DNA from 4 places in the Rhodococcus artemisiae genome. Region 3 is predicted to be linked to each of the others. Evidence: riboswitches for the same ligand, from Rfam matches in the RefSeq annotation. Region 3 holds a riboswitch; each other region holds the start of a gene.
What was found. Region 3 has a riboswitch for S-adenosylmethionine ahead of metX (homoserine O-acetyltransferase MetX). Riboswitches for the same ligand answer to the same signal wherever they lie in the genome.
Positions count from the first base shown of each region.

Region 1: linked by a shared signal. The riboswitch ahead of Q7514_RS01730 (hypothetical protein) and the one ahead of metX (homoserine O-acetyltransferase MetX) in region 3 are both predicted to bind S-adenosylmethionine.
Region 2: linked by a shared signal. The riboswitch ahead of Q7514_RS14400 (aminotransferase class V-fold PLP-dependent enzyme) and the one ahead of metX (homoserine O-acetyltransferase MetX) in region 3 are both predicted to bind S-adenosylmethionine.
Region 4: linked by a shared signal. The riboswitch ahead of Q7514_RS12240 (ABC transporter substrate-binding protein) and the one ahead of metX (homoserine O-acetyltransferase MetX) in region 3 are both predicted to bind S-adenosylmethionine.

Region 1 covers NZ_JAUTXY010000001.1:346,241-354,051, reverse strand. Annotated here, with positions in the region: gene Q7514_RS01745 (winged helix DNA-binding domain-containing protein) at 1-324, shown strand, start outside; gene Q7514_RS01740 (nucleoside/nucleotide kinase family protein) at 326-937, opposite strand; gene Q7514_RS01735 (formate/nitrite transporter family protein) at 994-1,857, opposite strand; SAM riboswitch class IV at 2,003-2,115, shown strand; gene Q7514_RS01730 (hypothetical protein) at 2,143-2,535, shown strand; gene Q7514_RS01725 (alpha/beta fold hydrolase) at 2,545-3,597, opposite strand; gene Q7514_RS01720 (TetR/AcrR family transcriptional regulator) at 3,663-4,253, shown strand; gene Q7514_RS01715 (hypothetical protein) at 4,325-4,792, shown strand; gene Q7514_RS01710 (VOC family protein) at 4,845-5,201, shown strand; gene idi (isopentenyl-diphosphate Delta-isomerase) at 5,256-5,813, opposite strand; gene Q7514_RS01700 (response regulator) at 5,956-6,636, opposite strand; gene Q7514_RS01695 (sensor histidine kinase) at 6,633-7,811, opposite strand, start outside.
Region 2 covers NZ_JAUTXY010000006.1:17,825-25,635, reverse strand. Annotated here, with positions in the region: gene dacB (D-alanyl-D-alanine carboxypeptidase/D-alanyl-D-alanine endopeptidase) at 1-861, opposite strand, end outside; gene Q7514_RS14420 (inorganic diphosphatase) at 1,036-1,527, shown strand; gene Q7514_RS14415 (crotonase/enoyl-CoA hydratase family protein) at 1,670-2,500, opposite strand; gene Q7514_RS14410 (YbaK/EbsC family protein) at 2,619-3,092, shown strand; gene Q7514_RS14405 (hypothetical protein) at 3,118-3,696, opposite strand; gene Q7514_RS33195 (putative leader peptide) at 3,755-3,847, opposite strand; gene Q7514_RS14400 (aminotransferase class V-fold PLP-dependent enzyme) at 3,899-5,209, opposite strand; SAM riboswitch class IV at 5,280-5,396, opposite strand; gene Q7514_RS14395 (Pls/PosA family non-ribosomal peptide synthetase) at 5,639-7,811, shown strand, end outside.
Region 3 covers NZ_JAUTXY010000003.1:45,390-53,200, forward strand. Annotated here, with positions in the region: gene Q7514_RS07770 (tRNA (cytidine(34)-2'-O)-methyltransferase) at 83-547, opposite strand; gene Q7514_RS07775 (wax ester/triacylglycerol synthase domain-containing protein) at 667-2,136, shown strand; gene Q7514_RS07780 (bifunctional methylenetetrahydrofolate dehydrogenase/methenyltetrahydrofolate cyclohydrolase) at 2,202-3,056, shown strand; gene Q7514_RS07785 (DUF3017 domain-containing protein) at 3,069-3,353, shown strand; gene metX (homoserine O-acetyltransferase MetX) at 3,366-4,493, opposite strand; SAM riboswitch class IV at 4,605-4,719, opposite strand; gene Q7514_RS07795 (NADP-dependent isocitrate dehydrogenase) at 4,996-6,219, shown strand; gene Q7514_RS07800 (exodeoxyribonuclease III) at 6,324-7,127, shown strand; gene trpS (tryptophan--tRNA ligase) at 7,212-7,811, shown strand, end outside.
Region 4 covers NZ_JAUTXY010000004.1:463,648-471,458, reverse strand. Annotated here, with positions in the region: gene Q7514_RS12255 (ABC transporter ATP-binding protein) at 1-1,086, opposite strand, end outside; gene Q7514_RS12250 (ABC transporter permease) at 1,083-1,979, opposite strand; gene Q7514_RS12245 (ABC transporter permease) at 1,972-3,006, opposite strand; gene Q7514_RS12240 (ABC transporter substrate-binding protein) at 3,009-4,637, opposite strand; SAM riboswitch class I at 4,838-4,929, opposite strand; gene Q7514_RS12235 (NADH:flavin oxidoreductase/NADH oxidase) at 5,065-6,195, shown strand; gene Q7514_RS12230 (MFS transporter) at 6,190-7,602, opposite strand; gene Q7514_RS12225 (NtaA/DmoA family FMN-dependent monooxygenase) at 7,608-7,811, opposite strand, start outside.

The sequences.
Region 1 (7,811 bases), on a different contig from region 3:
GAGCCGTGGGGCGCACTGTTGCCGTCGCTAGATCCCACGACGATGGGGTGGTTCGAGCGAGAGTGGTATCTCGGCCCGTACAAGCAGCAACTCTTCGACACGAGCGGAAACGCCGGACCGACCGCGTGGTGGGACGGCAGGATCGTCGGTACGTGGTGGCAGGACGACGACGGCGCCGTCCGACTCCACATGCTCGAGGATGCAGGGAAGGATGCGGAAACATTCCTCACCGACGAAGCTGCCCGGCTCGACCAATGGCTCGGCGGTGTGCGGGTGATGCCGAGATTCCCCTCGCCCCTCGCCAAGACCCTGGCGAGTGGGTAGCTCAGCCGTCGCGCACCGCGGGCCGAGCGGGATGCTCGAAACGCACGACGATGTCGGCCTCGGAAGAGACCTCGGCGTCGTGCGCGAGCAATGGCGCGATCGTCCACCGATCATCCGAAAGAGTCCGTCGCTCGAGCGCACCCCGGGACATTCTCAGCTCGACGGTCATATCGAACTCGAGCGTACGGCCGAGGAGCATCGGGCCCGCGACGACCACAACGTGGTCGTCGGCGGCATCGATCCGATGGACACGAGCCGAACGATCGGTGGTCTCGTCCCACAGCCGCGGCAGGAAACGCTGCCGTTTCTTCAGGGACGAGACCACCTCACGGTCCAGGGCGTCGTAGTCGAACCAACTCGACCGGTAGCTCTGCTCATCGGTACGCCCGTGTTCGAGACGGAGCGACGCCGGCCGCACGAAGTCGTGGAGTGACACCGCGTGCGCGGGACGTCCCGCGGTGCGCAGGGCTTCGACCACCCGGTTCGCCAGATCCATGGGGTCCGCGGCATCGGCGGCCGAAATGGCCATGGCGACGCGGTCCGGTCGTGCACATGCGCGCTCGGCGAGCAGTTCGGCAAGCGCAGCCGGAGAGATCGGTGTGAAGGACGGCATCCGATCAGAGTAGGCATCGAGTTTTCGGAAGAACCGGAGGTCCCCGAACCGTCCCTTCACACGGTTTCAGGTGTCTTGTCGGTCGCTGCGGCACGATCCGGAAGCGGTGTCGTGACTGCGCGCTTGGGCTGTGTCCGCACGTGGGTGACGTAGAGGGCGAGACCCACGAACACGACACCGCCGACCAGATTGCCCAGAACCGTCGGGATCTCGTTCCAGATCAGGTAGTCACCGAGGGTGAAGTCTCCGCCGAGCAGCAGACCGGACGGGAACAGGAACATGTTGACGACCGAGTGCTCGAATCCCATGTAGAAGAACAGCATGACGGGCATCCACATGACGAGAACCTTGCCCGGCACACTCTTCGACATCATCGCTGCGACGACGCCGGTGGACACCATCCAGTTGCACAGCATTCCACGGAAGAACAGGGTCGCCATGCCGGCAGCGCCATGCTCTGCATAGCCGAGGGTTCGGGCCTCGCCGATCTCGCCGAGACGCTCACCGACCGCGTCCGGTGGGATCGAGTAGCCGTAGGTGATGATGAATGTGATCAGCACGGCCACCGTGAAGGCGCCGAGGAAGTTGCCGACGAAGACCAGTCCCCAGTTCCGGAGCATCGAGCTGATCGTCACCCCCGGACGTTTGTCCAGATAGGCGATGGGGACCATCGTGAACACTCCGGTGAGTAGATCGAAACCCAGCAGGTAGAGCAGGCAGAATCCGACCGGGAAGAGGATCGCTCCGAGGAGTGCGTTGCCGGTCTGCACCGTGACGGTGATCGCGAATGCCGCTCCGAGCGTGAGGATGGCACCGGCCATATACGCCCTGATCAGGGTGTCGCGAGTGGACATGAGGACCTTGCTCTGGCCGGCGTCGACCATCGCGCGGGCCAACTCGGCGGGTGGAACGTAGGACACGGCAACCTCCTGGTGCGAACAGTGCCCGACCAGTGTCAGTAGTGCCCGTCACCAGCGCGTTTCGGGGCAATAAGGATGCGTTGCGTTCTCCTCCGAGGAGGGTCGCTCGGGTTGTGAGGTCTCTCGCTCATGTATATTGGCGGTGCTTCACGAGATGCCGTCGCCAAGCTCCGACTTGACGGCACGCCAACCCCACGCTCGCGGGTGGCTCGGATGACGAAGCGGCTCGCGGCCGACCGGCCCGGGCACGAGCGCCCCGCCCGGGGCCGACCCGGAGGTATGACGATGACCGACCGTATCCGCAGTACCGATCACGCAGACGTCCACGAGTGCTCCTCGTTCGGCGACGGTCACCACGTCCATTTCATCCGCGCCCGTAAGGCTTTCGACGATTCCGACCTCAGTGTCGGTGCGCTGGTGTGCGTGCTGGACGATACTCGCGTCGAATTGTCCTGGGACGGAATACGGCTCGTATTCCGGCATCATGACGCCGCCGCGATCGCCCGTGTGGCCCACGCGGGTGGGGAGATCGGGACCTGGGTTCCGCAGTGGCGGGTGCTGATTCTGCCGGGTTCCGATCCGCACGTGCCCGCGACCTTCACCCTCGCCGCTCCTGATCACTGGACCGAGTGTGTGCCGGAGCGTGTCCCGGCGCTGACCCACGTGCCCGGGCGGTGACGATTCGGATCAGATCTGTTCGGCCTCGATCCAGAACGAGGGAAGATCCACCGCCAGACGCTCTTTCGCCTGCATCGGTAGGGAATGGGTGGTCTCGGGGAAGATGTCGACCGTCGCGCGCGGGAGCGTTCGTGCCCGCTGCGCGGCGGTATCGCCGCCTGCGAGTGAATCCCGTTCCGCGACGGCGACATAGGTGGGCATGGTGAGAGAGTCCATCTCGTCGTCGTTGAAGGGTGAGGGCGTCGGCAGTGCTGCCGAATAGTGCTCCGAGCCCGCAGCGATCATATGTGCCATGTCGTCGTTCGGGTCGAACTCGGCCCCGCCGACCTTGCCGAGGGCGGTGTTGCGCCAGGTCTTCGGCAGGAGCGGGAGGCTCGACACCATCGTCCAGGCCATCATGCGAGCGGACGGATAGGCGAAGGTGAAGACGGGTTCGAGGAGCGTCAGCGATCGCACGCGATCGGGGAATCGCCGTGCGTATGTCGCTGCAATCGCGCCGCCGAACGAATGGCCGACGATGTGGACGGGTTCGGCTGCGAGTTCGTCGAGTGCGTCGTCGATCCACGTCGCCTGGTCACCGAAGGAGGTCAGCGGAACGCTCTGCACCGACAACCCGGCATCACCGAGCGAGTCGAAGGCGAGGACGCGTCGGTGTGGCACGAACTCGGTGAGGTTTTCGGTCCACATCGGGACACCCGACGACCGGCCTGGTACCAGGACGACCGGAGCGGTGTCCTCGGTTTCGGGTGAACTCCACTCGTAGACACGAACCGAGCCGAAGCGGGTCGCGACGTCGAGGGTTTTCGTAGGGGACGGGAGTGCGGACATCGCCTGTTCATACGCCTCGAGGTAGGTGCGGCGACCCTCCTCGTCGCGGAAGTGCCCGACCTTCGGAGCTCCGAAGAAGAACTGCTGCACACTTACTGCGCCCAGTGTGGCAAGCGCTGCAATCGCGACGAACCCGCTACGGCGAAGCCATCGGTGACGGAGCAATCGGTGGTGAAGGCGGGTGGGTGGTGGATGGTCGGGCCGGGCGTGTGTGCCTACGGTGCGCTCACTCATGTGTCTTCTCCTCGATTTCGACGATCCGAACTGTTTGCAGTATAGAAATATTGTAAAATTCTGTCATGCCGAAATTGGTCGACCATGCCGAGCGTCGCAGAGAGCTCGTGTGGGCCCTGTGGGCCGTGATCCACGAACGAGGTATCGACGGGGTGACCTTTCAGGCGGTGGCAGTCGAGGCCGGCGTCTCGATCGGCAGGATCCAGCACTACTTCGAATCGAAGCATCATCTGATCCGGTCCGGAGCGCAGGAGATGGTCTCCGGTGCCGAGAAGAACTATCGCGAACGTGGGTCCGCCGGCGATCCGAGATCGGCTCTCGCGGCATTGCTCATCCAGCCTGTTCCCACCGATGCACCCTCGCGTGTGGGTGTCTCGGTCTGGTATGCCTATCTCGCGAAGGCGACGAACGATCCGTGGATCAGGTCGTTCCTTGCCGAGGCGTCGCGTGGGACCGTCGGCGAGGCCGAGCGACTTCTTCGTCGCGCCGGCCTGTCCGAGGTCGAGGCGCACGGCGAGGCCATGAGGTTGGTGGCACTCAGCAACGGTGCGACACAATCCGTGCTGGTTGCGGGGATGGACGCCGATGGTGCGGTCGATCTCGTCACCCGAGAGATCGACCGCACCATCGGGGACGTCACGGGCGGAAACGAGTAGTGAACTACCCGAGTTCGTGTCGGACCTCACTGCGATGCTGGTGTGGCAAGGAACGAAGATCGGAGGATGTCATGAGGACATCGACGACATATTCGTACGATACCGCCGATCGGATCGACATCTCGGACTCCGATCGGGTGCCCCTGGAATTGGACGAGGCCCTGACGTGCGGCGGTCACCGGGCCAGATTGATCGCCACGCACGACCCCGGCACCGATATCGAATACGTGCTTCTACTGCTCGGGGAGATGTCCGGGCACAGCGAGGTTGTGGTTCGCGAGGTCGACGAGGAAGCGCTGCTCATCGAAGGAAGCCGATCGAGCCCCGAACCGCAGATCCTGCTCGGCGCCTCGTCGCAACCACTCCACGACACCGGTGACACGGATGCTCTTGCACGAGTCCTGCGTAAATCGGGCATCGTCCGTTCGATGATCGCCCGGGGCGGAGTGCGATCGGTGATTGTCGGCCCGCGGAGGCGATCGGAGAGCGCGGAGACGATCCAGTCACCGCCTCGATCGAGCGAGGCACGGGCGTCGTGACGGGATGCCGGGTCACTCGGTGGATGTCGGTGGGTAGGTTCACCATGGCCTCATGGGAAACACACATCACGCAATCGACTACATCGAACTCGGCGCTACCGACCTTCCTACGTCACGTGCCTTCTACGAAACCGCCTTCGGCTGGAACTTCAACGACTACGGGCCGGAGTACGCCGGTATTCGCGCGGTCGAGGGTGACAGGGAGGTCGGGGGGCTGACGACCCTGCGCGCACCGGGCACAGCCGGACCTCTGGTCTTGCTGTACTCCCGCGACCTCGACGCTTCCGTCGGTGCGGTCGAGCGTGCAGGAGGCGTCATCTCGTCGGGACCGTACGACTTTCCGGGCGGGCGCCGGTTCACCTTCCTCGATCCGAGTGGAAACGAATTGGGTGTGTGGTCCGACGCGTGATTCCTCCCGGGCCGTCGATCGTCGCGGACAGCCGTCCGGCACGTGCAGTGAACGTCAGATCGCGGTGTCGGACCACCGCGCAACTCCGGCCTGCGCGAGTTGCGGGATCTGCTCGGCTGCCCATGGGCTGATAAGCCATGGAACGGTTGCCGCGGTCTGCATATCGGCCCACGACACCCACGACCACTCCATCACCTCGGATGGTTCGGGGTCGAGGCCGGATGCGGCGCGGGCGCAGAACACCGGGCAGACCTCGTTCTCGACGGTTCCGTCCGCTGCCGTCGCACGGTACCGGAAATGCGGCAACACGCACGTCACATCGTCGACGACGAGGCCCAACTCCTGATCGAGGCGCCGACGCACCGCGGCCTCGAGGGATTCGTCCGGCCCGGGATGACCACAGCACGCGTTCGTCCACACGCCGGGCCACGTGATCTTGCCCAGTGTGCGCCGTGTGGTGAGGACTCGTCCCGCGTCATCGAACACGTAGCAGGAGAATGCCAGGTGGAGAGGGGTGTCCGTGTGGTGGACGGTGGACTTCGGAGCTGTACCGATGGGTCGCTCGTCCTCGTCGAGCAGAACTACGAGTTCTTCGTGGGCAAGCGCTGTCATCGGGGGTCTCCGTGGGGTGCTGATGAGTGTCGGGCGAGGTCTGACGTTCGCCGGATCGAGCCTACCTGTGCGTCCGGGGCCGGCGAGTCTGTGTACCGGGAGACAGGCCCGATGCTCTTCCCAGCGAGCGCACACGACCACGTCACGGTTCGAAGCGGTAACCACGCCCCGGTTCGGTGAGCAAGTGGCGGGGGCGCGCCGGATCGAGTTCGAGTTTGCGACGCAGCTGAGTGAGATAGACGCGCAGATAATGACTCTGGGTCGTGTATGTCGGGCCCCACAATTCGGTGAGCAGTTCGCGTTGACCGACGAGCTTGCCGCGATTGCGGACGAGCATCTCGAGCATGCCCCACTCGGTGGGTGTCAGGTGCACATCGACGCCGTCGCGCGTGACCTTCTTGGATTCGAGATCGACGGTGAAGGTTGCGGCCACCACCAGCGGATCAGGTAGCCCGGAGATCGCGGTGGCGCGTCGGATCGCTGCGCGGATCCGGGCCAGGAACTCCTCCATCCCGAACGGCTTGGTGACGTAGTCGTCGGCGCCGGTGTCGAGCGCGGCGACCTTGTCGGCGGCATCGGTGCGGGCGGACAGGACGATCACCGGGGTCGCACACCAGCCGCGGAGCCCGGCGAGCACCTCTATCCCGTCGATGTCGGGAAGGCCGAGGTCGAGGACGATCACGTCGGGATGATGTTGTGCCGCGGCGCGCAGCGCTGTGCAACCGGCGGCGGCGGTGATGACGTCGTAGCCGCGCGCCTCGAGGTTGATCCGCAGAGCGCGCAGTATCTGTGGTTCGTCGTCGACCACCAGGATGCGAGTCATCGGTCCATCTTCGCCGGGGCGGTGGGGAGGTCGATGACCATGGTGGTGCCTCCGCCGGGGGTGTCGGTAGGAGTGAGGGTCCCGCCCATCACCTCGATGAATCCTCGGGCGACGGTGAGCCCGAGGCCTGCACTCCCGGTTGTGCGGTGATCTCCGACCCGCGGGAAGACCGTGAACGCGTCGTTGTGTTCGTCGAGGCGCAGCCCTGGACCTCGGTCGACGACGGTGAGGATGTTCCGATCGTCGGCGATCGTTGCGTCGATGCGGACCGGACTGTCGGGTGCGTATCGCAACGCGTTGTCGATCAGGTTCGCAAGAGCCCGCTCGAGCAAGGTCTCATCGGCGCAGACGGTCGTGTCGTCGACATCGACCTCGATCCGTTTCCGGAGCGCGAGGACGATGTCGGTGCTGCCGCTCGCGAGTGTGAGTATGGCGCGATGGACCACTTCGTCCAGATAGACCACATCGAACGACGGTGCGACGACGCCGGACGCGAGGCGCGACGAGTCGAGCAGATTCGTCACCAGCAGGGTCAACTGATCGGTGGATTCTTCTATGGTCGCGAGTAGTTCGGAGGTGTCGTCCGCCGAGAACTCGATGTCTGTACTGCGCAGGCTCGACACGGATGCCTTGACCGCCGCGAGCGGTGTGCGCAGGTCGTGGCTGACCGCAGAAAGCAGTAGTCGCCGCAGCCGGTCCGTCTCGGCAAGTGCCGAGGCACGAGCGGCTTCGGCCGCAAGCTCGCGCTGCCGGACGAGTCCGGCAATCTGCCCGGTGACTGCGGTGAGGATCCGTCGGTCGCGTGGACGCAACTGCCGCCCGGACAGTAAGAGCACGTACCGGCCTTCGTCGACCTCGCACACGGTGTCGGCGGTGTCGGGTGAGGTCGGTGCGTCGACCCCTGCGCTGTCGACGACGAGATGGGTTCCGTCCTCGACTCGCAGGACGGCCACGCCCTTCTGACCGTACGTCTCGCGCACTTTGACGAGCAGTGCGTGCACGTCGGCGCCGCGCAGTACGGCACCGGCGAACAGCGCGAGCAACTCGGCTTCCTGAGAGACGAAGCGCGCCTCCCTCGCCCGCGCGCCCGCCACGTCGACGAGGGCGGCCACGGCCACAGCGACGACGAGCAGCACGACGGTGGTGACGAAATTCTCAGGTGCCGCGATCGTCAG
Region 2 (7,811 bases), on a different contig from region 3:
CGACGCCATGGGGGTCGCGTCGGGTGCGGCAGACCCGAGGGCGACGCCCGCGGGATCGGCGCCGAGCGCGACGGCCAGTGCCCGGCCCGCATCCAGGGCCGGGGTCTCGCTGCGCGGCGATTCGTCTTCGAGCGGATCGGATCGCCCACCGTCGAGCATCACCGGTTCCATGGGGGCAACGAACCCGGCGGGGACGTCTTCGGGGAACCACCCGGGTGCGAGAGGGTCGCCGCTGTAGACGCCGATGTCGACGAGCACGGTATCGACGGCAGTTCCGGAATGTGAGACCTGATCGGCGAGGTCGGCGATGCGCGGCGCTCCGGGATAGAAGCCGTCCTGACCGACGGGCTGCGCCGTCAGTGTCGGGTCTCCCCCTGCGACCAGCACAACCTCGCCGGGCCGGGATCCGGACACCACCTCTGTCGTGATCCGATGGTCGCTCGGCAGTGCGACCAGGGCAGCCGCCGCCGTGAGCAGTTTCGTGGTGGACGCCGGAGTCATCGGGCGTTCGGGCTCGTGTGACCAGAGCACCGTGCCGGTCGCGGTGTCGGTGACCGATCCGGTGAACGCACCGAGCCCGGGGTTCGTCACGGCAGCTCCGAGTGCAGCGGCGAGCCCTGCGGGGCTGGGAGCGGGTGCCGAGTCGGTGACGGCCGCGACCTGCGGGGCAGCAATGACGGGAGCCGGGGCGGGGATCACCGCGGCAGAAGCAGTGCTGCGCACGTCGTAGACCGCGAATGCGCCACCGACCACGAGCGCGAGGAATCCCACGATCCAGATACCGAGCAGAATCCGGAAGCTCCGACGCTTGCGAGTCTCGAGCCCGCCCTGCTTCTTGCTCTTACCTTGCCCCGCCAACACGCCTCCGCTGTGTCCAACACATTCGGTCCTACACACTCGCGCCCCTGGTGGTCGCGTGGTGGTCCGGTACCTGCACCTACAGCGTAGCGCCGGGACGGTTATCCTCACTTCGGACCATCGCCGCAGATACGGACGTCGTATCGACTGGCAAACATCGACGAAGTGAGGCAAGGCGTGGAGTTCGAGGTCACCATCGAGATCCCCAAGGGGCAGCGCAACAAGTACGAGGTCGATCACGAGACCGGCCGCGTCAAGCTCGACCGCTACCTCTACACCTCTTTCGGTTACCCCGCCGATTACGGCTACATCGAGAACACGCTCGGTGAGGACGGCGATCCGCTCGACTGCCTGGTACTGCTGCCCGAGTCCGTGTTCCCCGGGGTGATCGTCGATGCACGCCCGGTCGGCATGTTCAAGATGGTCGACGAGGCCGGCGGCGACGACAAGGTCCTGGCAGTTCCGGCCGGCGACCCGCGTTGGGACCACATCCAGGACATCAGCGATGTGCCGCAGTTCGAACTCGGCGCGATCAAGCACTTCTTCGTGCACTACAAGGACCTCGAGCCGGGCAAGCATGTCGAGGCTGCCGATTGGACCGGCCGGGCCGACGCCGAGGCCGAGGTCACCGCATCGATCGCGCGGCTGAAGGACAACGGCGGGCACTGAGCTCCGCAGGACACCGAGATCCCGAAGACGAGACCTCCCGGCCGATCATGGAATCGGCCGGGAGGTTTCTCTCGCTCGAGGTCGCGTTCCGGCAGCCCTGAACGCGCTGGCAGCCCTGACGTCCTAGCGACCCCCTGACGTCCTAACGACCCCTGAACACGGGGGTGCGCTTCTGCATCACCGCGGTGATCGCCTCGGTGAGGTCTTCGGACGGCAGGAACGCCGAGTTCCACGCGGCGACGTAGCGGAGGCTGTCGTCGACCTGCGCGGAGCGCGTGTGGTCGAGGACGTCCTTGATGCCGTGTACGACGAGCGGCGGGTTGGCTGCGATCTCCGCGGCGGTCGCATGCGCCGCGGCGAGTGCAGCAGCGGCGTCGTCGAAGACGTCGCTCACGAGGCCGATCTTCTCGGCACGTGCGGCGTCGATGTCCTTGCCGGTCAGCGCGAGTTCACGCAGGTGTCCGTCGCCGATGATCAGGGGAAGGCGCGCGAGGCTACCGACGTCGGCGACCATTCCGACCTTGACCTCGCGGACGCTGAACTGGGCGTCGGCACTCGCATAGCGGATGTCGGCCGCCGAGATGAGGTCGACACCCCCGCCGATGCACCAGCCCGAGATCGCGGCGACAACGGGTTTGCGGCAGTCGGCGACCGCCGTGATGGCACCCTGCATGCGCTTGACCATCGCGTGGAAGTCGGTGCGGGGCTTAGCCTGTGCCTTGTCGGCCAGCACCTGCCCGAGATCACCGGCCATGGCCGGGAGGTCGAGGCCGTACGAGAAGTGCTTGCCCGAGCCGGTGAGGACGACAGCGCGGACCTCGGGATCTGCGTCGAGTTGTGCGAAGACCTGTGGAAGTTCCGACCAGAAGTCCGGTCCCATCGCGTTACCCTTGCCCGGGCCGATGAGCGTGACCTGGGCTACGTGTTCGGCGCGCTCGACGGTGAACGCCTTCCAGCTGGATGAATCAGTCATTACCCGAGAGTAATATCTCGACGGGCAAACCGCACCGAGCTTCCGATCACGTCGATCCTTGCGGATCCGGTCCCCGCGTTCCCGTCACAGCAGGCACCGGTTTTCATAGGGTGGCATCATGCCCAGGCCATTGCACCCGAATGCTGCCCGAGTCGCCGACACACTCATTGCCCGAGGACATCACGGCCTGATCACCACCCAGTCGGCTCCGGTACACACCGCGGAGCAGGCAGCAGCGGCCGTGCGGGTCGACATCGGAGCCATCGTCAAGTCTCTCGTGTTTCTCCTCGACGACGAGCCGGTCCTTGTTCTCGTCTCGGGCGCGCACCGGGTGTCTCTCGAACGCACCGGCACCCGGTTGGGTGGCACCCTCGTTCCCGCACCCGAAGACTTGGTCGCCGAGGTCACCGGGCAGCAGCTCGGTGGCGTGGCTCCACTCGGGCACCCCACCAACCTGCCGACCTACGTCGACAGTGCGCTGGCGGGATACCCCGAGCTGTGGGCATCGGGCGGGAGCCTGGGCACCCTTTTTCGCACCTCGTACACCGAACTCCTGCGGGTGACCGCGGGGGTCGACGTCGTGGTCGACTGAGGGGAGGTACCGAGCTCCCGGCAGGTCAGGATGCCAGGGCGACGCCGGGGCCGTCGGCGAGCCTGCGAGCGAACTCCACCGACGACGACGAAACCTCGATGAGGCCGCGGGATCCGAGCCACGGCAATGTTCCGTCGATGACATTGTCGACGGTGACACCGCCGCCAACCGGGATCAACGTGACACCATCGGCAACCTTCACAGCGTGAATGTCGGCGATCAGGCCGGCCAGTCCACTCGGAGTGCCGACGTAGGACAGGCCTGTGGCTCCCCCACCGTCCTTACGCCACGCATCCTGGGCACGGCGACGAGCAAGACGCGCCTCGACGTCGACGATCACTTCGAGGTCGACCAGCACGGTGAGGGTATCGGGATCGCGGCCCTCCGCGGAGGCATCGGCGCGCACCCGATCGCGGATCTTGCGTGCTTCCCGAAGATCGGCGGCGCGCACCCTCACCACGGTGGCCGGAGCAGCACTGAGGTCCAGCGGGCCTCCGCCGTCACGATCGACGGTGAGGTCGGCCCACACATCGGGGCCGGGACCCTCTACGAACTCGACCGCGACACGCAGGGATTCGACCGAGGAGATGTTGCTGTAGGACATGGAGAATTCCTCTCGATTTGCCGAGTACGGCATCGAAAAAAGGGGAACGGGAACCTCGTCAGTCCGAACAGATGCAGGAGGCCGTGCGGCACAGATCGACGTGACGACGGCACCACTGCACCGCTGCCTCTGCCGAACTCCACACTGCCATGACGTAAATCCTACTGATCTTGTGGGGAATTGTCGATCGCAACGGCGATCGTCAGACGCACTCCGCAGCACCGTCGCCCGACTGCGTGAGACCGGGACGGGTCTCCGGCGACGGGCTCCAGGCTCCGTCTGCCTTGGCGTACGACCACGACGGCCCATCCGCCACCAGCTGCCGAAGCGCCGCGAGCAGACGGTCGACGTCTGCCGAGGAGCTTCCCAGCCCCAGGGATGCGCGCACCGCACCACCGGGAAGGCCCACGCGGGCGAGCAACGGGTGGGCGCAGAAGCGGCCGTCGCGAACCCCGATGCCGTGTTCGGCCGAGAGATAGGCGGCGATCTCACCGGGCTCGAAACCCTCGATACCGAAGGTGACGATTCCGACGCAGTCCGTCGAATCATCCCACAGGCGAAGGATTTCCACGCCGTAGATGTCGCGCAGGCCCTCGACGAGCTGCGCGCACAACAGCTCCTCATGACGCGCGGCTGCCTCAGCGTCGTGTGATGCGAGGGTGTCGCACGCGGCGGCGATCGCCGCGACCCCCAGCACATTCGGGGATCCGGCCTCATGGCGCGCGGGTGCGCACGCCCACTCGGTGTGATCGAGGGCGACCTCGCGCACCGCGCCGCCCCCGGCGAGGTACGGCTCCGCCTCATCGAGCCAGTCACGACGCCCGACAAGCACCCCGGCACCGAACGGTGCATACAGCTTGTGGCCCGAGAACGCGAGGTAGTCGACGCCCAGCTCAGCAAGATCGACGCGACGATGCGGAACCAGCTGGGCACCGTCGACGAAGATCCGCGCACCGCACGCGTGGGCGAGATCGGCGAGTTCGGCGATCGGAAGCACCTCGCCGGTCACATTGGAGGCTCCCGTGATGGCGAGCAGTGCCGCCGGCGCACGCTCGAGCTCGACGGCGATCCGCCAGACGGTCTCCGAGACCGAATCCGCAGCTTCGACCACACGAGTGTTCTTCCACGGCAACAGGTTCGCATGATGCTCGATGTCGAGCACCACGACGTCGCCGGGGACTGCACCGGCCAGCAGGTTGATCGAATCCGTGGTGTTGCGGGTGAAGACCACGACCTGGTCCTCGTCGGCGCCGACGAACCGGGAAACCGACTCGCGTGAATCCTCGTAGCTCGTGGTGCTGATACGCGATGCGTATCCCGCGCCGCGGTGCACGCTCGCGTAGAACGGCAACAGTTCGGAGATACGGTCCGTGACGCTCGCGAGAGCCGGTGCGCTGGCCGCATAATCGAAGTTCGCGTAGGTGCAGGTCCCGCCCTGCACGAGAGGAACCTGCACGTCACAGCCCGACACGCGAGCAAAGGGAGAGATACAGGTGGCGGTAGCAACAGTCATGACGAATTTCCCTTGTGTATCAGGGACCCGTCGGTGATCGCCACGACGATGGTGAATCGTTCGCCGGCGGAGTCCGCGCTTGCTGCGCCCAGGTTCGGTACGTCAGCCAGGTCGTCACCCGGAGCACCCCACCGCGGCGGAGGGTTGCCGACCAGCGAGCCGGGGCTTGACGCTGGTACTCATGACCTGCCGAAGACAATGACACCGGGCACACTTCGTGTCAAGTCGATACCCGATCGAGGCCCGTCCCCCGATCTCGCGCGGAAGTGAGTTCCTCCTTCTGACCTGCGCAGAAGTCGCCACCATGCTTTGCTCTGATGCGTGATGCAACACCGTACGACCTCCGATTCGAACGCACCGGAAATTCATCTGCCGTCCACCTTCACGTGAGATAAACCGGATCGCCCAACCGAGTAGAAGGACAGCGGATTGTCTGCTCAACCCCCGCCCGCAGCCGACGACACGTCGCTCGTACCGGAAATCTTCCTGCGCGGATCGCATGCACCCGCGCCACGCACACTCGTCGACGTACTGCACGCCACCGCCGAATCGCACCCACACGCACCCGCGATCGACGACGGCACCACGATGCTCGAGTACTCCGAACTGCTCGACCTCATGGTCGCGGGAGCCCGCGGACTCGCGGAGGCCGGTGTGGGCGCCGGCGATCGCGTCGGGGTGCGAATGTCGTCCGGGTCCAAGGACCTCTACGTCACGATCCTCTCCATTCTCGAGGCGGGTGCCGCCTACGTCCCGGTGGACGCCGACGATCCCGACGAACGCGCCGAGCTGGTCTTCTCCGAGGCGAAGGTCACAGCCATCGTCACGGACGCGGGGATCGGTCCCGGAACTGCACCACCGGCCGACGAACCGGACGTGCGCAAGCCGACCCTCGACGACGACGCGTGGATCATCTTCACCTCCGGTTCCACCGGCACCCCCAAGGGCGTCGCCGTCACACACCGCAACGCCGCAGCCTTCGTCGATGCCGAAGCGAACCTGTTCTGCCAGGACGAACCGCTCGGCTCCCGCGACCGGGTACTCGCCGGTCTTTCCGTCGCCTTCGACGCGTCGTGTGAGGAGATGTGGCTGGCCTGGCGGCACGGCGCGTGCCTCGTGCCTGCGCCGCGTTCACTGGTGCGCTCCGGTATGGACCTCGGCCCATGGCTGGTCTCGCGCAACATCAACGTCGTCTCCACGGTCCCGACCCTCGCAGCGATGTGGCCCGGCGAGGCGCTCGAAGCGGTGCGTCTGCTCATTTTCGGCGGAGAGGCATGCCCGCCCGACCTCGCCGAGCGGCTCGCGGTACCGGGGCGCGAGGTATGGAACACGTACGGCCCCACCGAAGCCACCGTGGTCGCCTGCGCGGCCATCATGGACGGCACCGGTCCGATCCGTATCGGTCTGCCACTCGACGGCTGGGATCTGGCGGTCGTCGATGCCGAGGGCAATCCCGTTGCCGAAGGGCAGGCAGGCGAACTCGTGATCGGCGGTGTCGGGCTTGCCCGCTACCTGGACCCGGCGAAGGACGCCGAGAAATACGCCCCCATGCCGACCCTCGGCTGGGACCGCGCATACCGCAGCGGCGACCTCGTCGTACTCGACATTGCCGGACTCCTCTTCCAGGGCCGCGCCGACGACCAGGTCAAGATCGGTGGGCGCCGCATCGAGCTCGGCGAGGTCGACAATGCCCTGCAGAATCTGCCCGGTGTCGCCGGTGGTGCGTGTGCGGTCCGCAAGACCTCGGCCGGAAGCTCGATCCTCGTCGGCTACATCGCCTCGACCGACCCCGACTTCGACGTGGCATCGGCACACGACCTGCTGTCCGAACAGCTTCCCGCCGCACTCGTGCCGCGTCTCGCGCTCGTCGACGAACTGCCCACTCGCACGTCCGGGAAGGTAGATCGGAGCGCCCTGCCGTGGCCGCTGCCCGGCGCCGACGCCGATTCGGTGGAGGCCCTCGGTCTCCCTCCGACCGCCGAATGGGTCGCGGCACTGTGGTCTTCCCTGCTCGGCGCCCGAATCGAGGGGCTCGACGACGACTTCTTCGAACTCGGCGGAGGTTCCCTGTCCGCCGCGCAGCTCGTCACCGCACTGCGTGAGCGCTATCCCGAGATGACGGTCGCCGAGCTCTACGACCGACCTCGGCTCGGGTCCCTCGCCGCCTATCTCGACGAACTCGCCCCGACGGAGACCGCGGCACCGCGCGAGGTCGCCCCTGTGTCGCGATGGGCGCAGTGCCTCCAGCTCGCCGCGACAGTGCCCCTCACGACGCTGACCGGCCTCCAATGGATCACGTGGCTCGCGATCCTGAACAACATCATCGCGATGGCCACCGATGTTCCGTGGACGGTGACGTTGTCGTGGTGGTGGGTCTCGGCAGGCATCGTCGTGTTCCTTTCGCCGCTCGGCCGGATGAGCACCGCAGTCCTGGGCGCCCGGCTGCTCCTGCGCGGGCTGAAGCCGGGGAGTTATCCCCGCGGCGGCGCCGCCCACCTGCGTTTGTGGACCGCGCAGCGGCTGTCGGAGGCGTCCGGCGCAACCAACCTTTCGGGTGCACCGTGGATGCGTCAGTACGCGCGGGCGCTGGGCGCGAAGATCG
Region 3 (7,811 bases):
AACGGTACAGTCCGAACGAATGGCACACTGCGGCTGTTCAACGAGGCGAAGGATTCATTCGCTCAGAGGCATGGAACTCGGATCAGACCGCGCCGTCGAACCCGTGCTGACGCCACGCCTCGTAGGCCACCACCGCGGCGGCGTTCGACAGGTTCAGCGATCGACGCCCGGGCAGCATCGGAATACGGACCTGCGCCGTGACATGCGGATCGGCGAGCACCTCGTCGGACAGGCCGGTCGGTTCGGGACCGAACAACAGGACGTCACCCGGCCGGTACTCGATGTCGGCGTAGCTGTTCTCGGCATGTGCCGTGAACGCGAAGACACGCTCCGGATTCAGGGTCTCCCATGCCGCCTGGAGATCGGCATGCACCGTCACCGATGCCAGATCGTGGTAGTCGAGCCCGGCCCGACGGAGTTTCGGCTCGGACAGGTCGAATCCGAGGGGTTCCACGAGGTGCAACTCGTCGCCGGTCGCGGCGACCATTCTGATCGCATTCCCCGTATTCGGTGGAATACGGGGCTCATGGAACATCACTCGGAACACTCGATCCAGCTTGCCAGCCGGGCCGTGGCCGGGCGCACGCGGGGGATGCGGCACCGGCGGGGAGCTGTTTGAATCGGGCCGTCGGAAGCACAGCGAGACCGCGGAGGCGAACCATCGCAATGACACGCAGACACGGGGTCCGTCTGGCTCCGCGCGACGCTCTACACGTGTTCGTCGAGGAGGCGAACCCGGACGACCCACCTGCGGTCATGGTGAGTTTCTACGTGTTCGACACGGAACGGGGCGCGAACCCGATCCGCACGCGTGCCGAGGCGGCGACCTGGTTCCTCGATCGATTGCATCGGACGCCGGCGCTTCGCCGACGTCTGCATCGAGTTCCCGCCGACCTCGACTACCCGTACTGGGTCGAGGCGGACATCGACCCGGATCACCACATCCGTTTCACCACGGTCGGCCGCACCACCCGCAGCGCACTGCACAGGCTCATGGCTTCGATGAAGGAAAGCTCCCTCGACCCGGCCCGGCCCCTGTGGGAGGTACACGTGTTGACCGGCATCCGAGGTGTCGCCGACCTCCCGGACGCGTCGACCATCGTCGCGCTTCGTATGCACCATTCGGTCACCGACGGACTGGGTGCCGCCGGGATCGCTCGCGCGCTGTTCGACGACCCGGATGCCGCGCCCACCGGGGGAGGTGCGCCCACCTCGGTTCCGGGAGCACTCCGCGCGGCATCGGCACTACCCTTCCGGTTCGCGCGTATGGCACCTGCGGTTCTCACTGCTTTCCGCGCGCGGAAAGCCCTGACCACACTGACCGCGGCGGGGACGATCACCACACCGACGCAGCACCGTCCACGAACGCGTTTCGACACCCGCGGCAGCGGGCCTCGGCAATTGGGCCGGGTCCGCATGGATCTGCGTGACGTCCGGACCCTCGCTCGCGCAACCGGAACATCCGTCAACGATGTGATCCTGACAGTGGTCGGGGGCGGCCTGCACTCGTATCTCGAGCATCACGGTGAGACCCCGCCCGCGTCGCTCGCGGCGATCGTTCCCCGGTCGACCCGACGCAGATCCGGCGTCGAAACAGGGGACGTCGAAACAGGGAAGGCCCGTGCGGCGAACGAGGTCACGCTCATGTATGTCGACCTGCACACCGACCACGCGGACCCGCTCGGACGACTCCGCCTCGTCGGGGAGTCGGCGAACCTGGAGAAGCAGCGTGTCGCGCGTCCGGAAACGGCGGCGACCACTGCCCCCGTCGATGTCTCGCCCGCACTGGATCTGAAAGTGTCGATTCGTCGCGCCCGCGACCGGCAGATCTCCTCGAGGAGTGACATCGTCGCCCTGGCGAACACCACGGTGACCAATGTGCCCCGCGGTACGGTCGAGGGCCTACGATTCGGCGACAGCCCGGTGGTGGAAGCGCTCGGCACGCCGATGCTCAGCCGGAACTTCGACCTCGTCCATGCGGTGGCATCGCTCGGTGACGTTCTGGATCTGACGTTCCTGGTGAGCGATTCGTCGATGCCGGACCCCGAGGACTACGAACGGCGGCTCGCCTCGGCATTCGGAGATCTGTGCCGGACCTGTGCCCCCGGCGACAACCCGATGGACGCTCGCGGCTGATCCCCGCCGGGGAGGATACGACACCGCCCGCCGCCGGCGAGCGGATACCTGGAAGAATGAGTGGCGTGACTGCGACCATCCTGGACGGCAAAGCAACCCGCGACGAAATCTTCGAGGACCTGGTGGTCCGTGTGGCAGCGCTGAAGGACAAGGGCATCACGCCCGGCCTCGGCACGATCCTGGTGGGCGACGACCCCGGATCTGCAGCGTATGTGCGCGGTAAGCACAACGACTGCGCCAAGGTCGGCATCACCTCGATCCGCAAGGATCTGCCCGCCGATATCACTCAGGAGCAGCTCGAAGCGGCGATCGACGAACTCAACGCCGACCCCGCATGCACGGGCTACATCGTGCAGTTGCCGTTGCCGAAGCACCTCGACGAGAACGCCGCCCTCGAGCGCATCGACCCGGCCAAGGACGCCGACGGACTGCATCCCGTCAACCTCGGACGCCTGGTGCTCGGCAAGGAAGCGGCGTTGCCGTGCACCCCGCGCGGCATCGTCCACCTGCTGCGTCGCTACGAGGTGCCGATCAACGGCGCCCACGTGGTGGTCATCGGCCGCGGCGTGACCGTCGGCCGTCCGATCGGGCTGCTGCTGACCCGCCGCAGCGAGAACGCGACCGTGACGCTGTGCCACACCGGTACCAAGGACCTCGCCGCCGAGGTGAAGCGCGCCGACATCATCGTCGCCGCCGCAGGCGTGCCCGCACTCATCACCGCCGACATGGTCAAGCCCGGTGCAGCGGTACTCGACGTGGGCGTCTCGCGCACTGCGGACGGCCTGCGCGGCGACGTCGCCGACGACGTCCGCGACGTCGCAGGGTTCATCTCCCCGAATCCCGGCGGTGTCGGACCGCTCACCCGCGCGTTCCTGCTGACGAACGTCGTCGAGCGCGCCGAGCACGACGCCGGTCTCTGAGCGACCCGCAGGATGGACAGTTCGGCGCGACTCACACGACTGAACCTGCCGCTGCTGGCGGTCACCCTGGTGATCGCCGCAGCGGTGGTCCTCGTGCTGGCCGATCGCTGGCGCCGGGGCGCGTTCGTGTTCGGCGGTGCGATGATCCTTGCGGGAATCCTCAGGTGGGCTCTCGACTCGGATCAAGTGGGAGTGCTCGCGGTGCGAAGCAAACGTTTCGACGTGGCCGCGATGCTCGCGATGGGCGGAGCGATCGTGACACTGGCAGTCTCGATCGATCCGCTCGGCACCGGATAGAGCACACGGCTCTCAGGAGTCCGCCAGCTCCATCAGTTCGACGAGCAGCTTCGCGACCGCATCGGCCTCGGTGAGGAAGCCGTCGTGTCCGTCGCGTGACTCGAGGACGCGCAGCCGGTCGCAGTGGGGCAGACCGTCTGCGATCTCCTGCTGCAATCGGATCGGGTAGAGCCGATCGGAATCGACACCCGCGACGATCGTCGGCACACGCGTGCTCCCCAACGCGGCTTCGAGGCCACCGCGACCGCGGCCCACATCGTGCCGGTTCATCGCGTCGCTGAGCACCACATAGGTCCCGGGATCGAATCGGTTGACGAGCTTCGACGCCTGGTGGTCGAGATAGCTCTGTACCGCGTAGCGCCCATCGCGCCACGGATCCTCGTCGCCTTGAGGAAGATTCGCGAACCGCGAGTCGAGTTCTTCCTCGCTGCGATACGACAGGTGGGCCATGCGGCGGGCGATTCCCAGCCCCGCCTCCGGTCGGCGGCCACTCTCGTAGTAGTCGCCGCCCTGCCAGTCCGGGTCCGCCGTGATGGCAGCGATCTGGGTGCTCTGGACACCGATCTGGTCGGCGGTTGCACGGGCACCCACTGCGAGGACCAGTGCCGCCCGCACCCGGTTCGGGTGGGTGACGATCCATTCGAGTGAACGCATGCCGCCCATCGATCCGCCCGTCACCGCGGCCAACGTGTCGATGCCGAGAGTATCGAGAAGGGCGGCTTCCGCGGTGATCTGATCGCGGATGGTGATCCGGGGGAATCGCGAGCCCCACGGCTTTCCGTCGGGCGCGGTGCTGCCCGGTCCGGTGGTGCCTTGGCATCCGCCGAGGACGTTCGTGGCCACCACGCACCACCGGTCGGTGTCGATCGGGGCGCCGGGGCCGACCATGCCGGACCACCAGCCGGGGGACGGGTGATCCGGTCCGGCGGGTCCGGTGATGTGTGAGTCGCCGGTCAGGGCGTGCTCGACGAGTACGACGTTGTCGCGGGTGGGCGACAGCGCGCCCCACCGCTGCAGAGCAACGGTGACGTCGGGAAGGATGTCGCCGCTCTCGAGGGTGATGTTGCCGATGTCGACGGTGTCGAGCTGTCCGTCTTCCGCGGGGAGTTCGATCCGCCGACGGTTGGTACCTGCTGTCAAGATGCGACCGCCTCGAGGCCGGTGGTGATGGTCATCCGTGTCCTACTTGCCATGTCGGAGGGCTGGAAGGGGAGCCGGTATCGACAGTTCATCAGCATTTCGAACCTCCCAGGAGCCGGCTTGTCGTCTGCGGTGCGCCGACGACCGTGTCCTCACCCGGAGCACCCCACCCTGGCCGGAGGGTTGCCGACCAGCAAGCCGGGGCTTCGCGCTGGCACTCATGACCTCGTCGGAAGTCTAACGGCTGGGTTCCACGGTCCGATAGGCGGCTCTCGACCTCACTCCGGCAGGTGTCGGACAGGGTGAAAGTTACCGGTCAGTAGTGTTCGTGACGGTCTGACCAGGGTTGTGTGCGGATCGAATAGCAGTACGCTTGTTCTGTTTGGCTCCGTACCGGACGCGTGCAGAGCCACGCTCGGATACCTGAGCTGAAGCCGGCCGTATTCCTGAAGTGCGGCCGATCGGGGACTCGACTGCCGTCCAAGGAGGACACGAACCGCGTATGTCCAAGATCAAGGTTGAGGGTAAGGTCGTCGAACTCGACGGCGACGAGATGACACGCATCATCTGGCAGTTCATCAAAGACAAGCTCATCCATCCCTACCTGGATGTGGATCTCGAGTACTACGACCTCGGCATCGAGAATCGCGACGCGACCGACGACCAGGTCACCATCGACTCCGCACACGCGATCAAGAAGTACGGCGTCGGCGTCAAGTGCGCGACCATCACTCCAGACGAGGCGCGCGTCGAGGAATTCGGCTTGAAGAAGATGTGGCGTTCGCCCAACGGAACCATCCGTAACATTCTCGGCGGCACCATCTTCCGCGCGCCCATCATCATCTCCAACGTGCCGAGGCTGGTTCCGGGCTGGACCAAGCCGGTCATCGTCGGTCGTCACGCATTCGGCGACCAGTACCGCGCGACCGACTTCAAGGTGCCCGGAGCCGGCACCGTCACCATCACCTACACACCGGACGACGGCTCCGAGCCGATCGAACACGAGGTATGCAGGATTCCCGAGGACGGCGGCGTCGTCATGGGGATGTACAACTACAAGAAGTCCATCCAGGACTTCGCGCGCGCCTCACTGTCCTACGGTCTGCAGCGCAATTACCCGGTCTACCTGTCGACCAAGAACACGATCCTCAAGGCCTACGACGGCATGTTCAAGGACGAGTTCCAGCGGATCTACGAGGAAGAGTTCAAGGCGGAGTTCGACGCTGCAGGACTCACCTACGAGCACCGCCTCATCGACGACATGGTGGCATCGTCCCTCAAGTGGGAAGGCGGCTATGTCTGGGCCTGCAAGAACTACGACGGTGACGTCCAGTCCGACACCGTCGCGCAGGGTTACGGCTCGCTCGGCCTCATGACCTCCGTGCTGATGACCCCGGACGGCAAGACCGTCGAGGCAGAGGCCGCACACGGCACCGTCACCCGGCACTACCGGCAGCATCAGCAGGGTAAGCCGACGTCGACCAACCCGATCGCGTCGATCTTCGCCTGGACCCGCGGTCTCGAACACCGCGGAAAACTCGACAGCACCCCCGACGTCATCGAGTTCGCGCAGGCGCTCGAAGACGTTGTCATCAAGACAGTCGAGGCGGGCAGCATGACCAAGGACCTCGCGCTGCTCGTCGGCCCCGAACAGTCGTGGCTGACCACCGAGGAGTTCCTCGGTGCACTCGACGAGAACCTGCAGAAGGCGCGCGCCTCGCAGTAGGACCCGGTTGCTTGGATGGTCGGTGTGCAAGCACGACACGGGCCGCCCTATCAGGGGCGTCCCGTGTGTCCCGTCCGTCGGAGGCGTCGGATACGGTGTCCGACGTGTCCCTCACCATCACCACCGTGAACGTCAACGGCGTGCGCGCAGCGGCCGGCAAGGGCCTGCTCGCGTGGCTCGAATCATCCTCCGCGGACATCGTCTGTCTCCAGGAAGTACGCGCGAGCGAGAAACAGTTCCACACCGCGATCGCGCCGGCGCTCGACGCCGGTTGGCATGTCGGGGGAGCCGAGGCGTCCGCAAAGGGACGCGCGGGCGTTGCGATCCTGTCGCGCATACCGGCGGACGCCGTGCGTGTGGGTTTCGACGTCGACGAGTTCGCCGACTCGGGCCGCTACATCGAGGCGGATTTCGGGGACGTGACGATCGGCAGCCTGTACCTGCCCACCGGTGAAGCAGATACTCCGAAGCAGGACGACAAGGAGCGCTTCATGAAGGGCTTCGCCGCGTACCTGGGGGAGCGCGCCGCCGACGTGATCGCGGCAGGCCGCGACATGGTGGTGTGCGGCGACTGGAACATCGCCCACACCGAGCGCGACATCAAGAACTGGAAGGGCAACGTCAAGAAATCCGGCTTCCTGCCCGGCGAGCGGGCCTGGGTGGATGATCTGCTCGCGACCGGTCAGTGGCTCGACGTCGTACGCGACCTGCACGGCGACGTCGCCGGACCTTATTCCTGGTGGTCCTACCGCGGCAAGGCATTCGATACCGACGCCGGCTGGCGGATCGACTACCACCTCGTGACCCCGGTCCTGGCCGCCCGGGCGACCGACGCGCGGGTCGAGCGCGCTGCGACCTATGCCGAGCGCTGGTCGGACCACGCCCCGGTCACGGTCACGTTCGAGTAGGCGTCATCGATCACGACAGCGTTCACTGCGGTGCTTGTCGACCTCGTTCCGCCCCGGAAACCGGTGCGTGAAATTATCGAGGTCATGTCGACTGCAGATCAGAACGCCACAGCGCAGGACACCCGCCCCGCCGCGCGGCCACGGGTGCTCTCGGGTATCCAGCCCACGTCGGATTCGTTCCACCTCGGGAACTTCCTCGGTGCGTTGCAGCAGTGGGTTCCCGCGCAGGACGAGAACGACGCCTTCTACTTCATCCCCGACCTGCACGCCATCACCGTGCCGCAGAAGCCGAAGGAACTACGCAAGCGGGTCCTCGTCGCCGCCGCGCAGTTGCTGGCGATCGGGATCGACCCGGAGCGCTCCGTACTGTTCGTGCAGAGCCAGGTTCCCGAGCACGCCGAGCTGTCCTGGGTGCTGAACTGCCTCACCGGTTTCGGTGAGGCGAGCCGCATGACGCAGTTCAAGGACAAGTCCGCCAAGCAGGGCTCCGAGCACGCAAGCGTCGGCCTGTTCACCTACCCGGTGCTCATGGCTGCGGACATCCTGCTCTACCGCGCCCACCAGGTCCCGGTCGGCGAGGATCAGCGGCAGCATCTCGAGCTCACCCGCGACCTCGCACAGCGCTTCAACAAGCGTTTCGGGAAGACCTTCGTCGTCCCTGAAGCGTTCATCGTCAAGGGCACC
Region 4 (7,811 bases), on a different contig from region 3:
CCGCCTGCGCAGTGCCCGCAGGTTCCGTCCCCGAAGCGCGGTGATGTCGTTGCCGTCGAACCGGATCCGACCCGAGGTGGGGGTCTCGAGCCGTATCGCTATGCGCGCGACGGTGGACTTGCCCGACCCCGATTCACCGACCAACGACACCGTACGCCCCCGCGGAACCTCGAAGGAGACGGTCCGCACCGCGTCGAGCGAGTTCCGTCGATCGATTCGGAAGGTCTTCGACACATCGGTCACGGTGAGCAGCGGCTCAGCCGGCACACGGTCGGGCCGTACGGTATCCGTGAGGCTCGGGGCCGCTGCGAGCAGCGCCCACGTGTACTCGTGTCGCGGGTTGTCGAGCACGTCCAGCGCGGGACCGGACTCCACCACCTGACCGTTCTGCATGACGACGATGCGGTCGGCGCGGTCCGCCGCCACACCCAGATCGTGAGTGATGAGCAGCACCGCCGTGCCGGTCTCGGCGATGCGTGCTTCGAGGTGATCGAGGATGCGTCGCTGCACGGTGACGTCGAGTGCACTAGTCGGTTCGTCGGCGATGACCAGGTCGGGGCCGCAGGCCAGGGCAATCCCGATGAGTACCCGCTGACGCTGGCCCCCGGACAGGGCCTGGGGGTACTGCTTCGCTCGCAATTCCGGGTTGTCGAGTCCGGCTTCCTCGAGGATGCGCAGCGCCTCGAGTTTCGCGGTCCGGCGGTCCGCGAGCCCGTGGATACGCAATGTCTCCGCAATCTGGTCGCCGATCCGGATCACCGGGTTGAGCGATGTCGTCGGATCCTGCGGGACCAAGCCGATTCGCGCGCCTCGTACCTTCTCGAATGCGCGTTCCGGCAGTGTGTCGAGGCGCTGACCGTCGAACGTGACGGTGCCGCCCACCACGCGTCCACTACCGGAGAGCAGACCGATGATGGCGTGTGCGGTCGTCGACTTGCCCGAACCGGACTCTCCGACCACTGCGACGACTTCCCCGCGCGCGACCGTGAATCCGACACCGTCGACTGCCACGACCGGATCGTCGTCGCTGCCATAGGTGACGCGCAGATCGTCGACTTCGAGAAGCGGTGCGGTCTGTGTGCTCATCGGCCACTCCGATCGTCGACGGCATGACCGATGCGGTGTGCAGCGAGAACGACGGCGACGATGACGAGACCGGGCAAGGTCGTCATCCACCACGCGGTGGCCAGATAGTTACGGCCCTCGGAGATCAGCGAGCCCCATTCGGGGGTGGGTGGGACTGCACCGAACCCGAGGAAGCTCAGGGACGACACGGCCAGGACCGCCATCCCGAATTCCACCGCTGCCAGCGCGATCACCGGAGCGTACGCGTTGCGCAGCACATGGCGGATCAGCACGGTGTGCCAGCGGACACCGGAGGCGAAAGCCGCTTCGACGTACAAGGCGTGACGCACACGCAGCACCTCCGAACGCATGACGCGGGCGAAGTTCGCGACAAGCCCGATCCCCACGGCGATCGCGACATTGAGAGTGCCGAAGCCGAGAGCCGTGACCAAGGCGAGGGAAAGCAGCAAAGCGGGGATGGACAGCAGCACATCGACGATCCGCATGAGGACCGCGTCGACGAGTCCGCCGGCCGCACCGGAGAGCAGGCCGATGAGCGAGCCGATCACGATGGCGATGCCCACTGCAACCAGTGTCGCGGTCAACGACAGTGCCGCGCCGTGCACAACTCGGGTGTAGACGTCTCGGCCGATGTTGTCGGTGCCGAACCAATGCGCGAGACTCGGCCCCTGAAGTTTGTCGGCGGGCACGCCCTGCAGGGGGTCGCCGGACGCGAAGAACGACGGGAACACCGCGAACCCGATAGCGATCAGCAGCACGGCGGCGGAGATCACCACGACCCAGTTGCGCCGCGCGGTTCTCACCACGCTGCGGAGGGCGGCCGGTTTCGCGGATGTCGCTACCCGAACCGGGGAGCCTACTCGAACCGGCTCTCGAATCAGAGTGTCAGACATGAGTGCTCACCTTCGGGTCCTTGTCGATCGTCGAGTCCGGATCCGGCCCGCTCCGTACCGATTCGCCGCTTCCCGAACGAGCGTCGGTGCCACCCCGTGCAGCGACGATCCGCGGATCGATCAGTGGGTAGAACAGGTCCACAACGAGGTTGACGATCACGAACACCACCGAACCGAACACCACGATCCCCAGCACCACCGGAATGTCCTGGGCCATCACGGACATCTGGGTCAGGCGCCCGAGGCCCGCACGGGAGAACACCGTCTCCACGACAACCGACCCTGCGATCAGATTGCCGACGATCACGCCGGCGATCGTGAAGGCCGGGATGCTGGACAGCCGCAGAGCGTGTCGCGTCTGGACGCGCCACCTCGATGCCCCCTTCGCTCTGGCAGCCTCGATGTACGGCTGACGCGCCGTGGTCTGCAGGCTCACCGCAAGCACCTGTGCGATGACTGCACCGGTGGGCAGCGCAAGTGTGATCGCAGGAAGCAGCAGGTGCTCGATGCCACCTTCACCGAACGCCGGGAACAGCTTCGCACGGAACGAGAACAACTGGAGCAGAATAAGTCCCACCCAGAAGGTGGGCACAGCGACACCCAATGGAGGCAGCGAGAACAAGACGTTCCGCAACCAGCCGACACGCGTGTAGGTGGCGAGGAAGGCAACGACGGTACCGAATGTCACCGCCAGTACCAGTGCGAACGACGCGAGGGCAAGGGTGCTCGGCAACGCGTCGGCGATAGCCTCCGTCACCGGTCTGCCGGTGGAGATCGAGATTCCGAAATCACCCCGGACCGCACTGCTCAGCGCATTCCAGTACTGAACCCACACCGGCTGATCCAGGCCGTAACGAGCCTGCAGCTGCTCGATTGCGGCAGCGTCGACCGGTGTTCCGTTGTCGGAACCGGCCACCATGCTCACCGGATCGGACGGCAGAAGGAAGAGCACGCCGAACGAAACGGTGAATGCAGCCCACAGCACGCCGACGGCCTGGAGGAAGCGGGAAGCGAGGTAGCCCACCATGACTACTCGCTGAGCCAGGTGTCGAAGAACTGCAGGCGTGCCGACGCTTCGAACTTCAAGTCTTGCACCTTCGGTCCGGCACCGATCGCCTGCGACAACTCGACCGTCGGAATGAACAGGGCGTTGTCGATCACGAGTTGCTGAGCCTCCTCGATGTAGCCGTTACGTGCCGCCGGGTCGGTCGTGGTGAGCTGTACGGTGAGAACGTCGTCGAGTTCCGGGATCGGACCGCGCTGATTGAGGTTCCGGCCCTCGGTGCCGAACGCTGTGCGCAGAATGTCGCCATCGGCGCGTGTGCTGTTGTAGTACGTCGTGTCGTAGTCTCCGGTGTTCTGGCGGGCGGTGGTCTCGGGCGTAGACACCAGATCGAGTTGCAGGTCGACACCCACCTCCCGCAGTTGCTGCTGGACGAGTTCGAGAATCGCCTGGTTCCCGGCGAACACCGAACTGAACAGCACCGAGAAGCTCAACCTCTCCCCCTCCTTGACGCGGATACCATCCTCGCCCGGAACCCATCCGGCGTCGTCGAGGATCTTCGCCGCCGCATCGGGGTCGTAGGTGACCTCGTCCAGCGCGACGTACCCCGGTGTCACTGAGGCGAGGGCACTCGTCGCGGGCTCGAAGTCGGGGCCGAGAACCGTGTCGACGAGTTCGGTCCGGTTGATCGCAGGGATCAGTGCACTACGGACGGCGGGATCGGAGAGTACGCCGCGGCTCACGTTGGGCTGGAAACCGAACGGGAGGCCAGGATTCGGCGTCGTCAGAATGCGGCCACCGACACCTTCGATCTGCGGAGCATCCTGCGGAAGGGCATCGGAGACCGCGTCGAGCTGATCGGACGCAAGAGAACCTGTGCGAACACCGGATTCGGGAACGATGGTGAATTCGATCCGGTCGAGGTAGGCCTCACCGTCGTGCGCGAAGACGTCCGATCCCCAGGCATATCCGGCGCGCTTGACGAGCGTTGCCGACCTGTCCTGCTGGTAGTCCTCATACGTGAAAGGTCCTGTGCCGGACAGCTCGCCTGCGCACCGTTCCTCAGCGCTCTTCGCGACGTCCTCGGCGGAGAGGAACCCTAGTTGATGAGTCGAGGTGGCCTGGAGGAACGGCGCGTTGGGCGCCGAGAAATCGACCCTGGCCGTGTGCTCGTCGATCACGGTGGTACCGGTGTAACCGGTGAGGTACCCGGTGGCCTGCGGAGCCTTGACACCGCCGAGAGTGGCCACGATGGAATCGAAGTTGCTCTGCACCGATTCTGCGGTGAAAGGTGTTCCATCGCTGAAGGTCACCCCGTCCTTCAAGTGGAAGGTGAATTGTGTGGCGTCCTCGTTCACATCCCAGCTCTCGGCGAGCCACGGCGTGATCTCGCCGGTCTCGGGGTCTTGATCTGTGAGCGAGTCGACAACCTGACGAGCGACATAGATGGTCTGGTTGCTGCCTGCCTGCGCGGGATCGGCGCACGTGGGGGCCTGCGACAGGCCGTACCTGAGCGTGCCCCCGGCCTGCGGGGTACCACCACCCTGCGTGGCGGCCGACTCTGATCCGCACGCGGACAACCCGACGACCAGCGTCGCAGCGACACCCACTGCCGGAATCACACGACGGGATGCATGAATGAACGAGAAGGACACCTGAACTCCGTTGTCTCTACACAACAGCGATCTCTGCGAGGCAGCGATCACCACATGACAGCGGCGACATCGAACCGGAGCGATGTCGCCGGATGAGGGTTGGACGGGTCGACCGTCAACAGATGTCGGCACTGTGCCGGCACAGGTCGATATGCAGGCACGACCACGTCACCACGACATCTTCGTGTGTCATGAACAGTCCTCCATCGTTCCCGGCGGTAGCACCCTCACCCGATGCAGGGGGTTGCTGCGACGTCGTCGAGCCAGGTCTCTCGGTCGCTCTGGATGGTCGTCACCGACGCTAGTCATTTCTTCGGCCGCAGCGAACCGTTCGCCTCACCACGATTCGAATTATTTCGTGCTACGCCGGGGGCCACTATCGTCACCGAATCCGCGACTATGCTTCCCTACCCCGCGAGGCCGTTTCATGACCGTTCGAACCGAGCCCACACTCGACACCGCCACCTCGGCCCAGATCCTGTTCGAACCCCTCACACTGCGCGAGGTGACCTTCGGTAACCGCATCTGGCTGTCGCCGATGTGCCAGTACTCCGCAGTCGAGGGAGTGCCCGGCGACTGGCACCTCGCGCACCTCGGTGCGCGCGCAGCGGGCGGGTTCGGTGCGGTGGTCGCCGAGGCCACCGCCGTCACACCGGACGGGCGCATCAGTCCGCAGGACACCGGGCTGTGGAACGAGGAACACACTCGCGCGTGGTCTCGCATCGTCGAGTTCGTTCACGAACGCGGCACCCGCGCCGGCATCCAACTCACTCACGCGGGACGCAAAGCGTCGATCCACCGCCCCTGGGACGCCGAGCAGGGCAGCATCCCTCCGTCCGAGGGCGGCTGGGCCGGCGTCGGACCCGATTCGTCGGCGTTCCCAGGACTCGCGGAGCCGCACGAACTGACGTCCGGGGAGATCGGTGACATCGTCGGCGCATTCGGTGACTCCGCCCACCGGGCCGACCGCGCCGGATTCGATCTGCTCGAACTCCAGGCCGCGCACGGCTTCCTCATCCACTCCTTCCTGTCGCCCTTGGGCAACACCCGCACCGACTCCTACGGAGGTTCTTTCGAGGGACGGGCCCGCCTACTCGTCGAGATCGTCGACGCCGTGCGAAGGCAGTGGCCGCAGCACAAGCCGCTGTCGGTCCGGTTCTCGGCGACAGATTGGCTCGACGGGGGTCTCACGCCGGACGACATCGTCGCAATCTCCGATCTTCTCGCCCCACGCGGCGTCGACCTGATCGACGTGTCCAGCGGTGGCCTGCTACCCGCAGCAATTCCGCTCGAATCCGGTTATCAGGTCCCGCTGGCACGCGAGGTTCGCAGCGGCACCGACCTCGCAGTCGGTGCAGTCGGTCTGATCGACGACTCCCGGCACGCCGCGCAGATCCTGGAGGACGGAAGCGCCGACGTGATCTTCCTCGGTCGCGCAGCACTCCGGGATCCGAACTGGCCGCTGCGCGCCGCGAAGGACCTGGGACTCGAGGCTCGCGAGCGTCTGTGGCAGCACCAGAGCGTGCGTGGCGACTGGACTGAAGTCACAGAGTCATGAGCTCGACGCTGCTCGACGCCGCCCGTCCGCGACGGCCAGCACAAGCGAGAGGGCGATCATCACCCCGCACACGATCAGCCCCGCAGTGGCCGCGCCGGCGAAGTCCGCCGGGTCGGTGGAGAGCGCGGACAGGTACAACCCTGACACGGCCGCGATGGTCACGGTCGCCGACAACCTCTGCGACAACTGCAGGAAACCGGCGGCGACACCGTGCCCACCGGGCGGCGACGACTCCAGTGTGAGCACCCGATTGGGGGCGTCGACCATTCCACCCGTGAGTCCGGACACGACGGCAAGTGCCACGAACACCGCAATCGGTGCGGCAAGCTGGGCCGCACCGATGTAGCCACCGATCACGGCGAGCTCGACGAGGACAGCGACAGCGACAGCACCGCGACCGACTCGAGCCACGATCCGCCAGCCTCCGGAGGAAGCAACAGCCATCGCGAGCGAACCGGCGGACATCACCACCGCCGCGTACAGCGCGGGATACCCGAGGCCTTCTATGAGGTACAGGCCGACCACGGCATTCAGTGAGACGACGGCACCGAACCAGAACATTGCGACGAGAGTTCCGAGGAGGTAGCCGCCGGAGCGCGTCAGCGCGGGAATCAACACTGGATTGCCGAAACGGGTCGCGAATCGTTTCTCCCACCAGAAGAATCCTGCGATCGCAAGGCCCGCACCTACGATCGAGGAGCCGACCACCTGCGGAGGGACGTCGGCGACCACGGGAAACATGAGCAGTGCCGTGATCACCGCGAGGAGGAACAACCCACCGATGTCGATACCGGTGCGCGTGCCGGATTCCCGGTGGTCGGGCTCGAGGTAACGCACCGTCAGCAACAGGGTGAGCACCGCGAACGGGACGTTGAGCAAGAGCAGCAACCGCCATCCCACCGCGTCCGGCGCGATCGACAAGATCACCCCACCGGTGAGTGGTCCGCACAACCCTGCCAATCCACCCGCCGTGCTGTAGGCGGCGAGCGCCTTTGCCCTGTCGGACCCCGTGAAACGCTCGGCGATGATTCCGAGCACCTGGGCGGAGATCATCCCTGCACCGAGCCCCTGCCCGAATCTCGCGACGATGACCGTCCACGGACCCGGTGCCACAGCGCTGCAGACGCCCATCGTGGCAAACAGCAACATCCCCGCCAGAAGTAGCCGGCGACGCCCGTAGACGTCGCCGAGCCTTCCTGCGGGCACCAGGGCGAGTCCGAAGGTCAGCGAGTATGCAGCGAAGATCCACTGCACCTCGGCGCCCTCGGCATCCAACGCCGACCGCAAGGCGGGGAGACCGATGTTCAGGACCGACGAGTCGAGGAGCGTCGTGAATCCTGCTGCCGCGCAGACCACGACCTCGGGTGCGCGGCGACGGGCCGGGGCCCGGCGCAGGGCAAGGGTCACCTGCCCTACCGGACGGTCACGGGGTCTGCAGGGACCGGCAGGCCGAGATTGTCTCGCAGTGTGGTCCCCGTGTACTCGCTGCGCAGGACGCCGCGGTCCTGCAGGAGCGGGACCACCTGGTCGACGAATTCGTCGAGTCCCCAGGGCACCAGATGCGAGCCGATGATGAATCCGTCCGAGCCGTTGTTCTGCACGAACGTGTCGATCTT